3 regions of the Brevibacillus sp. LEMMJ03 genome follow, and region 1 is predicted to be linked to each of the others. Evidence: predicted binding sites of a transcription regulator. Region 1 holds the regulator's gene; each other region holds the start of a gene.

Evidence for each region. Region 1 encodes LexA, which represses DNA repair genes until DNA is damaged. Its sites were predicted from a motif close to CGAACATATGTTCG; they were not measured.
Region 2: FOI68_RS11520 (ImmA/IrrE family metallo-endopeptidase) is a predicted target of LexA. The motif match lies at 1,481-1,494, and genes of this name have one in related genera.
Region 3: recA (recombinase RecA) is a predicted target of LexA. The motif match lies at 1,699-1,712, and genes of this name have one in related genera.

The regions. Positions count from the first base shown of each region.
Region 1 covers NZ_VKJN01000010.1:186,277-189,659, forward strand. Annotated here, with positions in the region: gene FOI68_RS14600 (HelD family protein) at 1-454, opposite strand, end outside; gene crcB (fluoride efflux transporter CrcB) at 488-853, opposite strand; gene FOI68_RS14610 (DUF896 domain-containing protein) at 944-1,141, opposite strand; gene yneA (cell division suppressor protein YneA) at 1,247-1,585, opposite strand; gene lexA (transcriptional repressor LexA) at 1,743-2,366, shown strand; gene FOI68_RS14625 (DUF456 domain-containing protein) at 2,496-2,984, opposite strand; gene FOI68_RS14630 (DUF4269 domain-containing protein) at 3,193-3,383, shown strand, end outside.
Region 2 covers NZ_VKJN01000008.1:347-3,729, reverse strand. Annotated here, with positions in the region: gene FOI68_RS11525 (recombinase family protein) at 1-866, opposite strand, end outside; gene FOI68_RS11520 (ImmA/IrrE family metallo-endopeptidase) at 986-1,462, opposite strand; gene FOI68_RS11515 (DUF1878 family protein) at 2,084-2,443, opposite strand; gene FOI68_RS11510 (hypothetical protein) at 2,466-2,909, opposite strand.
Region 3 covers NZ_VKJN01000004.1:317,586-320,968, reverse strand. Annotated here, with positions in the region: gene FOI68_RS07875 (regulatory protein RecX) at 1-448, opposite strand, end outside; gene recA (recombinase RecA) at 557-1,615, opposite strand; gene FOI68_RS07865 (DEAD/DEAH box helicase) at 1,776-3,362, opposite strand; gene FOI68_RS07860 (competence/damage-inducible protein A) at 3,369-3,383, opposite strand, start outside.

The DNA.
Region 1 (3,383 bases):
CCGCCCCGTCGTAGATTCCGGTAATCTTCCCCTTTTCGATGGCAAAGTTCCGCTTCAGGCGAACTTCTCCGCGGACGATGCCCTTGTCGGTCCGGTAGAAGGCGTCCTTGCTCTCGCCGCTGTAGTAGAGGCCGGCAATCGGAGCACGCCAGTCCACGACCAGCGCATCAAACGTATCGCTCCGGACGATCCCGCGCTTGCCAATATAGACGATGTCCAGCTCGTACGTCTCGTCCTTGAGAAAGTCCACCCGGCCGAAGTACGGTTTGTCCTTCCCTTGGTCTTCCAGATACCGCAGTTCCTTGGCCTTTTTGTAAGCGACCACCTGCTTCACGTAGTCGTCGGTCACTTCCCGAACTTCTTCGCGCAGCATCTCGATCTCCCGTTCGATGGCGGACACCGTTTCATCCAGCCGTTTTTGTTCCCGTTCGTAATCCGGATGCCGAATCGTCACGTCCATACTCCTTTCGCTTCGAACGCGGCTGGCTCAGCCCACATGCCGGCCCAGCCAGACCCCGGCTCCGCAGGCCAACAGGCCAATGCCTACGCTGAGCAGCACATACGCCAATCCGCGTCCGATGTTCCCGTCTCCGAAAAAGGTGACCACCTCCAGAGAAAAGGTGGAAAAGGTCGTAAAGCCGCCCAACAGCCCGGTGGTGAAGAGCAGGTACAGCTCCGGTGAGAGAAACCCCCGCTCCTTTCCCCAGGCGTACAAGAGCCCGATGCAAAACGAACCCACAACGTTGGCCGCCCACGTACCTGCCGGCCAGCCCGGCTGGTTCATCACCAAGCCCAATCCGTACCGCATGATTGATCCCACGGCGCCGCCCACTGCGACAACCAGCCACGACATGCGCATTCCTCCCTGTTCGGCCCATTTCGTCGTAGAAAAAGACATCCAAGCGTCATGCGTGGATGCCTTCCTGTGCCAGTACACGTTATCTTAATGTTTGGGACCGTTGTCTTCAAGATCTTCCACATAGCGGATCGATTCCAGGTTGGCCCGCAGGGACGCCTTGACAGCATCGATGTACTTGCGCCGCAGCGCCTGCTGCTCCTGTTTTTCTTCGTCGGTCAGGCCCTCTTCGCGGGATTTCTTGGCCAACTCGTTGATCCGTTTGATTTCCGCGTCGGTTACCACAGCCTCTCCCCCTACTCTCGGTAATGCCGCTCTATTATAACACATCGGCGGCACAACGCAAACGAAAGGAAATACTTGGGCCTGCTCCGCTGCCTGCGCTGCCGTCTACTCTCCGACGGGAACAGCCAGGCGCTGTCCGGGGTAAATGTTGGAGTTGTCCAGCCGGTTCATCTTTTTGATCGCGTACACCAGTTCACGCACTTCCATGCCGGCTTCGTCCTGGTACTGGACGGCAATTTTCCACAAGCTGTCCCCCGGCTGAACCGTCACTTCCTTCACGGGAACGACCGACGCCGACTCCGATGCGAACACAAGTTCTGTCAAGAAGTAAAAAAAGAGAGAGAATACCACGAAAAACACCAATGCTTGACCGCGTGTCACACCGATGCGGCTGCGGCGCTCCGGTTTTTTGGCAAAGCGGTTGTGTGCGGAAATTGCATGCATGATACCATCCCCCTGCAAACATACGTTCTATCGTCTTGTTCTCATCATAATGCGAACATGTGTTTTGTGTCAAGTTGAAATCGAACTTATGTTTGTCGAACGCAAGATCCCATGGTATAATATAGAAAACATGTTCGAGAAAACAGGGGTGTGGTCCATGTCCAAGCTATCCAATAGACAACAAGCCATTATCGACTTCATTCGCAAGGAAGTCCGCGACAAGGGGTATCCTCCGTCCGTTCGGGAAATCGGCGAGGCCGTCGGGCTGGCCTCCAGCTCCACCGTCCACGGTCACCTGGCCCGGCTGGAAAAGAAGGGGCTGATCCGGCGCGATCCCACCAAGCCGCGCGCGATTGAGCTGTTGACCGATGGCGACCGCTACCAGGAGGACTTCGAAGAATCCGTCGTTCGTGTGCCCGTCATCGGGAAGGTAACGGCAGGGCAGCCGATTACGGCGGTGGAACACGTCGAGGATTACTTTCCCCTGCCGGAGCACATCGTCACCTCGGACAAGGTGTACATGCTCCGCGTGTCGGGCGACAGCATGATCGAGGCGGGCATCCTCGACGGCGACTACGTCATCGTGCGCCAGCAAAACGTGGCCAACAACGGCGACATCGTCGTGGCCATGACCGATGAGGACGAAGCCACCGTCAAGCGCTTCTTCAAGGAAAAAAACCACTTCCGCCTGCAGCCGGAAAACTCCACGATGGAACCGATCATTCTGGACTCGGTCACGATTCTGGGGAAAGTGATCGGGGTGTACCGGTTGATTCACTAGCAAAAGGAGGAGCCCGTATCTTTCCCGACCGTAGGCGAAAGATACGGGCTCCTTTCTGTGTATCGTCGCGGTCAGACCGGAACGATCCGGGGCAGGGGTTGCATCCCGCTGCCCATTCGATTCACGGGCCTACAAGGCGGCGATGAAGAACCAAATGATCATCACGATTTGCAGGACGACCTTGACGACCGCGCTGCCGAGAAATCCGACAAGCGATCCCACGCCCGCCTTAACCGCCCGCTCGAGCGGTTGGTTGGAGACGAACAGCTCCACCAGCACCACAAACAGGAACGGCAGGATCAGCATCCCGAACGGCGGAAACAGGAAAATCCCGAGAAAAATGCCGACCGCCGCGGCAATCGACGACCACTTGGAACCGCCGTACCGCTTCACGAAGTACATGTTGGTCAGCAAATCGGCTCCGTACAGCAGCACGCTCAGCACCGCCATCCCCCACCAGAACGACGCCGGCAGCCCGGCTCCCGGTTCGGCGAGGACAAAGTGGTACAGCAGGAACCCTGCCCACAGCAATATCGTATCCGGCAAAACCGGCAGAAAAATACCGGCGATGCTTGCGACAAACAACGCCACGATGACGATCCACAGCAGTATCTCCATCGGGTACACTCCTTTCTGTAAGGATATACGGATCAGGGCGCCATCCGTTGCATCATTCTTTTCATCCTTGTCCACATTTTTGCCTGATCAGCCCCGTCCGAACCCCGGCGGTACGGGCGGACGGCGCTGACAGAATCCAATTACGACGGCCGGGGGCATGACCGCGTCCTGTTTGTCAAAACGCTTCCCCCGCAGGAGGAAGACTGAGGTGAACAACTGGCACGACCTCACGTATCTGCAAGCGGGAACCCCCCGACAGCGCGCCGCCTGGGAGGCCATCCACCGCTTGGGCATCATGGAGCGGCTTCAGGCATACCAGCCGGTGCTGGCGGGAACGATTCCGCTGGACATCGACGTGGCGGACAGCGATTTGGACGTGATCTGCTGCGCGAGCGATTT
Region 2 (3,383 bases), on a different contig from region 1:
ACCTGCTGAGCTTTCTCCCATGTTTCCACATTAACAATGGCCGGAACTTCACGCTCAATAATTTCACGTTTCTTATTACTTCGTTTCCCGTACTGGTGAATCCCTTTGTAGGTGGTATTGATAATGATGTTGCGGATTCGTGCTGGCCGCCAGATACCTGAGGTTTTCTCCTTACGTTTGCCGCGTGTTACTTTCCGATCATCTTTTGTATATGAAGTCGGAACACCCAGGGCGTTTAGGTAATCGGCAACCTTGATGCAGGAGAGTCCTTGGTTCGCAAGCATGTGAAAGATTAACCGGACTACTCCGGCTTCGCTCATATCGGAGTGGGGGAGGGGATCTTCGTTAATCTCCAAAAACCCTTCATGGTTAACCCGATAACCATAGGGAACAATGCCTCCAAGCCACTTCCCAGTACGTGCTGCTCGGTTAGCACCATACCACATACGTTCCAGGATCGTTTCTCTTTCCAGGTCAGCAACACCGGCCAAGATAGTGAGGAGGAAGCGGCCAGAAGGGTCACCAGTGTCAAAGGGTTCGGTCATGGAACGGATTTTTACACCGTAGCCTTCTAATTCATGTACGGCGTTCAAAATGATACGCGCTGATCTGCCCAATCGGTCAAGCCGATAGATGAGGAGGAGATCGATCTGGCCGTTCTTAGCGTCCTCAAGAAGTTCTCGCCCCGCAGCTCGAGCATCCAGGGGAATGGTACCTGTTACCCCGTCATCCTTGTACCACTTCACGATTTCAAGTTGGTGGAGGTCAGCATACTTTCGTGCGAACTCTAACTGGTTTTCGATTGTACCGCGTTCTGCTTGGTCGTCTGACGATACCCTCGCATAAACGACTAATCGGTTCAACATAGTTATCTCCTTGTTTCATTAAGTGTGAGAATATATGTTCGATTTTGCTATCTAAATGAATTCCCCTGCTGGGGGAATTGGTCAAAAAATCTCTGGCAACATTTACCCGGGATAACTTTTCAAGCTGAATTATAAATTTTTTCTTTGACCCGTCTCAATCTTTCCGCACACAACTCCGGAGTCACCATAAACCGGTCCGATAATACTTCTATAATTCCCGGCTGCTTAACATCAATAGCTGTAAGCATATGTAAAGGCAACGCAGCATACCGTGTGAAATTCCTCGCATCCCACTCTTGAAGCTCTCGAAACGCTTTAGGCATCATGATTTGTCGTCCAGCGTGACGGAGGATATGACAAAGCTCATGGTAAAAACGTTCCCGTTGAATTTTGGCGGGAAGCCTTTTGTCTATGGTGATGCTCCTGAAACGTCCAAATTCGTACGACATTGAGGGGACGTCCTTATACACAAGAAAGATGTTTAAGGCTTTCGCGATTCGGGACTCAACTAGATCAATGGGCTCGCGAATACCGAGGGATAGGTAGAATCGCGAGACCCATGATTCCAGAGGAGTAGGGGAATACGTGAGTTTCAAAATCCTTCACCTCGATTGAGAATCTATGTTCGTGATAAAATCAAAAGTAGTTGAATTGAACTATTCGCATTATACTATTTTGTGTAAAATTTTTCTAGATCTTGTCTGTTGCTTGAATAAGGGGAGCTAAGGAGGTTTGCTATAGTGGAGTTACCGATGGGAAAAAGATCACGGAAAAGAAAGTTTTCAAATTGAGAAGTTTGTGGAAATAAAACTCTCTTATAAACGGCACGAGAACCAGCAACAAGATTTCGGTGTATGGGGGAACTGATAGGGACGATCCAATATTTGATGGAATATCAAGGATTAGCTCTACCCCATTCCTAATCAGTCAATGTTAGGGGGAAGAGTTACCGACTTCGTGAGAAGATGAGGACTGGAAACCCCGTATCCCCCTTCCACCTATCCACAAAAAATCACCGGGTAGGTCAAATATGTCGGCGTTTACAACGAATGTTTGTTTGAATAGTTTTATATAGGTTAATGCTCAGAGATAAATGTCTTCGGGGATTGGCTCACAAAAGTAAAGGATTCCTTACTCTGCCACAGTAAGAGGTCCGGCTAACGTAAGAGGTTGGGAGCTTGTCTCCCTCCCTCTTCGTATGTTGTAAAGATACCTTTTTATTGTGAAAGATAGTGTTGTAACCTGCTATACGCAGGCATTTTTATAGCTCGTTTGAGAACGTCTATCACAGTCTTAGTGTCAGCTGGACGATCTTCCGTATGCAATATATTTATTAATTTTGCTGACAATTCGGCAAACGTTGGAATATCCACTTTTTCCTCTTTTTCAGCGAGCATGAGGACTTGAACATGATGCTTTAAAATTTGCTTCAGGTTATTGAACTGATCTACTGATAAGCCTCGTGAAATAACCCAGTCCCAAAGGCAATATTCATCCGCATCAATCGCAATCTGACGCAATAAATCAATATACATCTCTAGGCGTTCAACTTTCTCTTCTAACGATTCGTGTTTCATGATGTATCCTAAATCCTTTCCTTTACAAGAATAAGAATACTATGATATTAGCAATTGTATTGGCTACAGAGCTAGAAGCCGACGTATTGCTCATAATTGCCTGTACAATTACATCTCGTACCCTTTCCTCTACTTGATCTCCTAGACGAGCCAATTCATGAAGCTCTTCAACAATGTAAGAGCGACTTTCTAAAAGAACCTTTTTATACTTACCTTTTGGGAGTTCAGCAATAATATTATCAATGTAGTCGCTGTCTATCAAATCAGCAAGTTTTCTAATAGCTTCTTTAGTAACCTTTGCTCTCCACTGAGCCTCTACTTTCTGTTGGATATTTCCTGTAGTAGAGACGGAAATCGGTTTTGTTTGAATTACACTACTTCCAGATGCGTAAGCAGAGGAAGGTACAATTAAAGAGACTCCCAATACAGCCATAGATACAATAGGGGCAATGGTCTTTCTAAGCATATCATTATCCTCCTTTGAAAATATTTTCCATATACTGATTATACTAATTTATTATATTTTTTGCAATAGATTCCCCCTAAAAATAGTTAATCCGTAGCCTGTCTGGTAACTCCAAAATCGAGTTTGTAATACCGCTCCATAATCTAGACGTTTTGGATAGCACGCTGCGCTGGTTGCCATCCTGAAACCTGTAATGTATTCGCTCCACGCCACAACGATTGATAAACCTGGTTACTTGCAGTTGCCTATCCAGGTCATCCCGACAGAGCGTGTGGGATTAGAAACCCAGTCCATTTTCTCCACTCTTGTGGTCACGTATGAAGTGGATATTATAACTGTTTGGTTACTTCATGTGGTTACCTTTGAGCAGTCAGCCGACTTTTTGTGTACCAAAAATTGGTCTATTCTAATCCGTAATATGACGAGCTTTGCCCGACATGTGTCGCCGTGTGTACATCTGTGAACGGCACTGTT
Region 3 (3,383 bases), on a different contig from region 1:
CCGCATCCGCCGTGTCGCTGTCAATTCCCCGCTGCTGCAGTTCCATCCGCATCATGTACGGACTGCGCGGCTTGAGCCGCAGCCGTTCGTCCACCCACTGCCGGGCAAACCGCTCATCGTCCAGATAGCCCTGCTCTTCCATGCGGCGGCAGATTTCATCCGCCACGTCCGCCGCATACCCTTTCTCCCGGAGATAGGAAGCGACCTGCTTTTTCGTCCGCGGGCGGATGCCCAGATAGCGGAGTGCCAACAGGTAGGCCTTGTGCTCTTCTTCGGCGAGCAGCACCTCCCGGCAGAACGCCTCGTCCAGCTCCGTTCCCTTCAAAAGCTGATACTTGACGAGGATGTCTTCATGGACGGAAAAGACGACCTCGTCGCCGATTTGAATATGATAGCGATGCTGGTTTTTCGCGTCGCGGTGAACGGCGGTAATCCGGCCGCTTTTCATCGCGCCTCTCCCCCCTTTACGGCGAACCCCGCCCGGCTCGCAGCACGTCTGCGCCGGGCGGGGGTTCGAACATCAAACAGCCTGTCAGGGCGACAGGCTGTCAAGCGATTACTCGAAATCAAATACCGGTTCCTCATCCTGCTCCGGATCGTTGACCGGCTCCATACTCGGGATGGAGTTGGGATTGAGGCTGAAATACTCGCGCACTTTGGCTTCGATTTGCGCCGCCACTTCCGGGTTTTCCTTGAGGAAGAGTTTGGCGTTCTCCCGTCCTTGGCCCAGACGCTCATCGTTGAAGGAGTACCATGCCCCGCTCTTCTGGATCACATCGATCTCCGCGCCGATGTCGAGGATGCTGCCCTCCTTGGAAATGCCTTCGCCGTACATGATGTCCACTTCGGCGGTTTTGAACGGCGGCGCCACCTTGTTTTTCACGACCTTGATCTTGGTCTTGCTGCCGATCACGTCGTTGCCCACCTTGATCGCTTCCGCCTTGCGCACGTCCAGTCGAATGCTCGCATAGAACTTGAGCGCGCGTCCGCCCGGCGTCGTCTCCGGATTGCCGAACATGACGCCCACTTTCTCGCGGAGCTGGTTGATGAAGATGGCGATGGTCTTCGATTTGTTGATGGCCCCGGACAGTTTGCGCAGCGCCTGCGACATGAGGCGGGCCTGCAGCCCCACGTGGGAGTCGCCCATTTCGCCTTCAATCTCTGCTTTCGGCACGAGCGCGGCTACGGAGTCCACGACGATGATGTCAACGGCACCGGAACGCACCAGCGCCTCGGCGATTTCCAGCGCCTGCTCGCCCGTGTCAGGCTGGGAGAGCAGCAGCTCATCGATGTTTACGCCCAGTTTTGCCGCGTAGACCGGGTCCAACGCGTGCTCTGCGTCGATAAACGCGGCTTGTCCGCCCTGGCGCTGCACTTCGGCGATGGCGTGAAGGGCAACCGTCGTTTTACCGGAGGATTCCGGTCCGTAGATTTCGATGATCCGGCCGCGCGGGAATCCGCCCACACCCAGGGCGATGTCGAGGGCGAGCGCTCCGCTGGAGACGGTGGAAACCTGAACGTTGGCCATGTCCCCCAGCTTCATGATGGATCCTTTCCCGAACTGTTTTTCTATTTGACGCAATGCACTTTCCAAAGCAGCGCGACGATCTGACAAATGGTACACTCCCTTTCAACTCGTAACTGATTTGCTTGTCTTCATCATACATCGAGACAGAAGCGTTTGCCAAGTATTTTTTGCGAACAAATATTCGCATGATGAAAAGAGGCCGTCCGCCCCGAAAACGGAACGTGACGGCCTCTGTCGGCTGTCGGTATCAGGAACGCTTGGCGCGCGGCTTTGCCGGCTCCAGGTTGATCCGTCTGCCGTTGATGCGCGTTTGGCGAAGCGATTCGTAGACGAACGGCGCCACTTCTTCCGGAACCTCCACGAAGGTGAAGTTCTCGAAGATGTCGATGCGGCCGACCGCCTTTCCGGGGATTCCGACGGACTCGGAAATCTCCCGCACCAGATCCTGCGGGCGTACGTTGACGTTGCGGCCCACGTTGAGGAAGAAGCGCACCATCCCCTTGGCGGCGCCGGTCTCCCCGAAGTTGTAGACCTCGGTCTCCTCCGACTCGCCGATCTCGGTGTGGAACGCGAGGTGCAGCGCCGCAGCGGCGATCTTCTCCGCCGGGTACTGTCCGATGAGCGAGTTGGCCACCTTCACGTACATGTCGGCCACGCCATCGCTCTCCAACAGGTTGACTAGTTGTTCCCGCAGCTGCTCCTGCTTGCGTTCCGCCACTTCCTCCAGGGACGGCACGTTGCGGCAGATCAGTTGGGCTTTGGTCTGTTTCTGGATGAACATCATCTGGCGCATCTCGCGCGGCGTCACCAGCGTCATGGCAATGCCCTTGCGGCCGGCGCGGCCCGTACGGCCGATCCGGTGCACGTAGCTTTCGGAATCCTGCGGGATGTCGTAGTTGATGACGTGGGAGACGTTGCCGACGTCAATGCCGCGCGCCGCCACGTCGGTCGCGATCAGCAGCTCGATGGAGCCCTCGCGGAAGGCGTTCATCACCTTGTCGCGCTGCGCCTGGGACAGGTCGCCGTGCAAGCCGTCGGCCAGGTAACCGCGCGCTTGCAGCACTTCGGTCAGTTCGTCCACGCCCCGTTTGGTGCGGCAGAAGATGATCCCCAGCTCGACGTCTTCGCTGTCCAGGATGCGGCAGAGGCTTTCCACCTTGTTGCGTTCAAACACCTTGTAGTAGACCTGCTCGATCAGCGGAGCGGTCACTTCTTCGCGGCTGACGGCGATCGTCTGCGGCTGTTTCATGTAGCGGGTCGCCAGGCGCTTGATTTCCGGCGGCATGGTCGCGGAGAACAGCAGGGTCTGACGGTCTTCCGGGAGGTGGTTGATAATGGTTTCAATGTCGTCGATGAACCCCATGTCCAGCATTTCGTCCGCTTCGTCCAGCACCAGCGTGTGCACGTGCTCCAGCTTCAGCGTTTTGCGGCGCAGGTGGTCAAGCACGCGGCCGGGCGTCCCGACCACGACCTGGACGCCCTGGCGGAGCGCACGGATCTGGTGCCCGATGGACTGTCCGCCGTAGATCGGCAGGGTGCGGACTTTTTTATACTTGGAGATGCGCAAGAGCTCGCCCGCCACCTGGATGGCCAGCTCGCGGGTGGGCGTCAGGACGATCGCCTGCACGCGGTTGCCCGGCGTCACTTTTTCAATCAGCGGAATGCCGAAAGCGGCGGTTTTCCCCGTACCCGTTTGCGCCTGACCGATCAGGTCCCCGCCCTCCAGCACTTTCGGGATGCAGGCAGCCTGGATCGGGCTCGGCTCTTCGAAGCCCATGTCGTAAATGGCTTGCAGAATGGATTTATGTAAAGGAAAATCAGAAAAAATCGTCATGTGTTGTCACCTTTCTTTTAG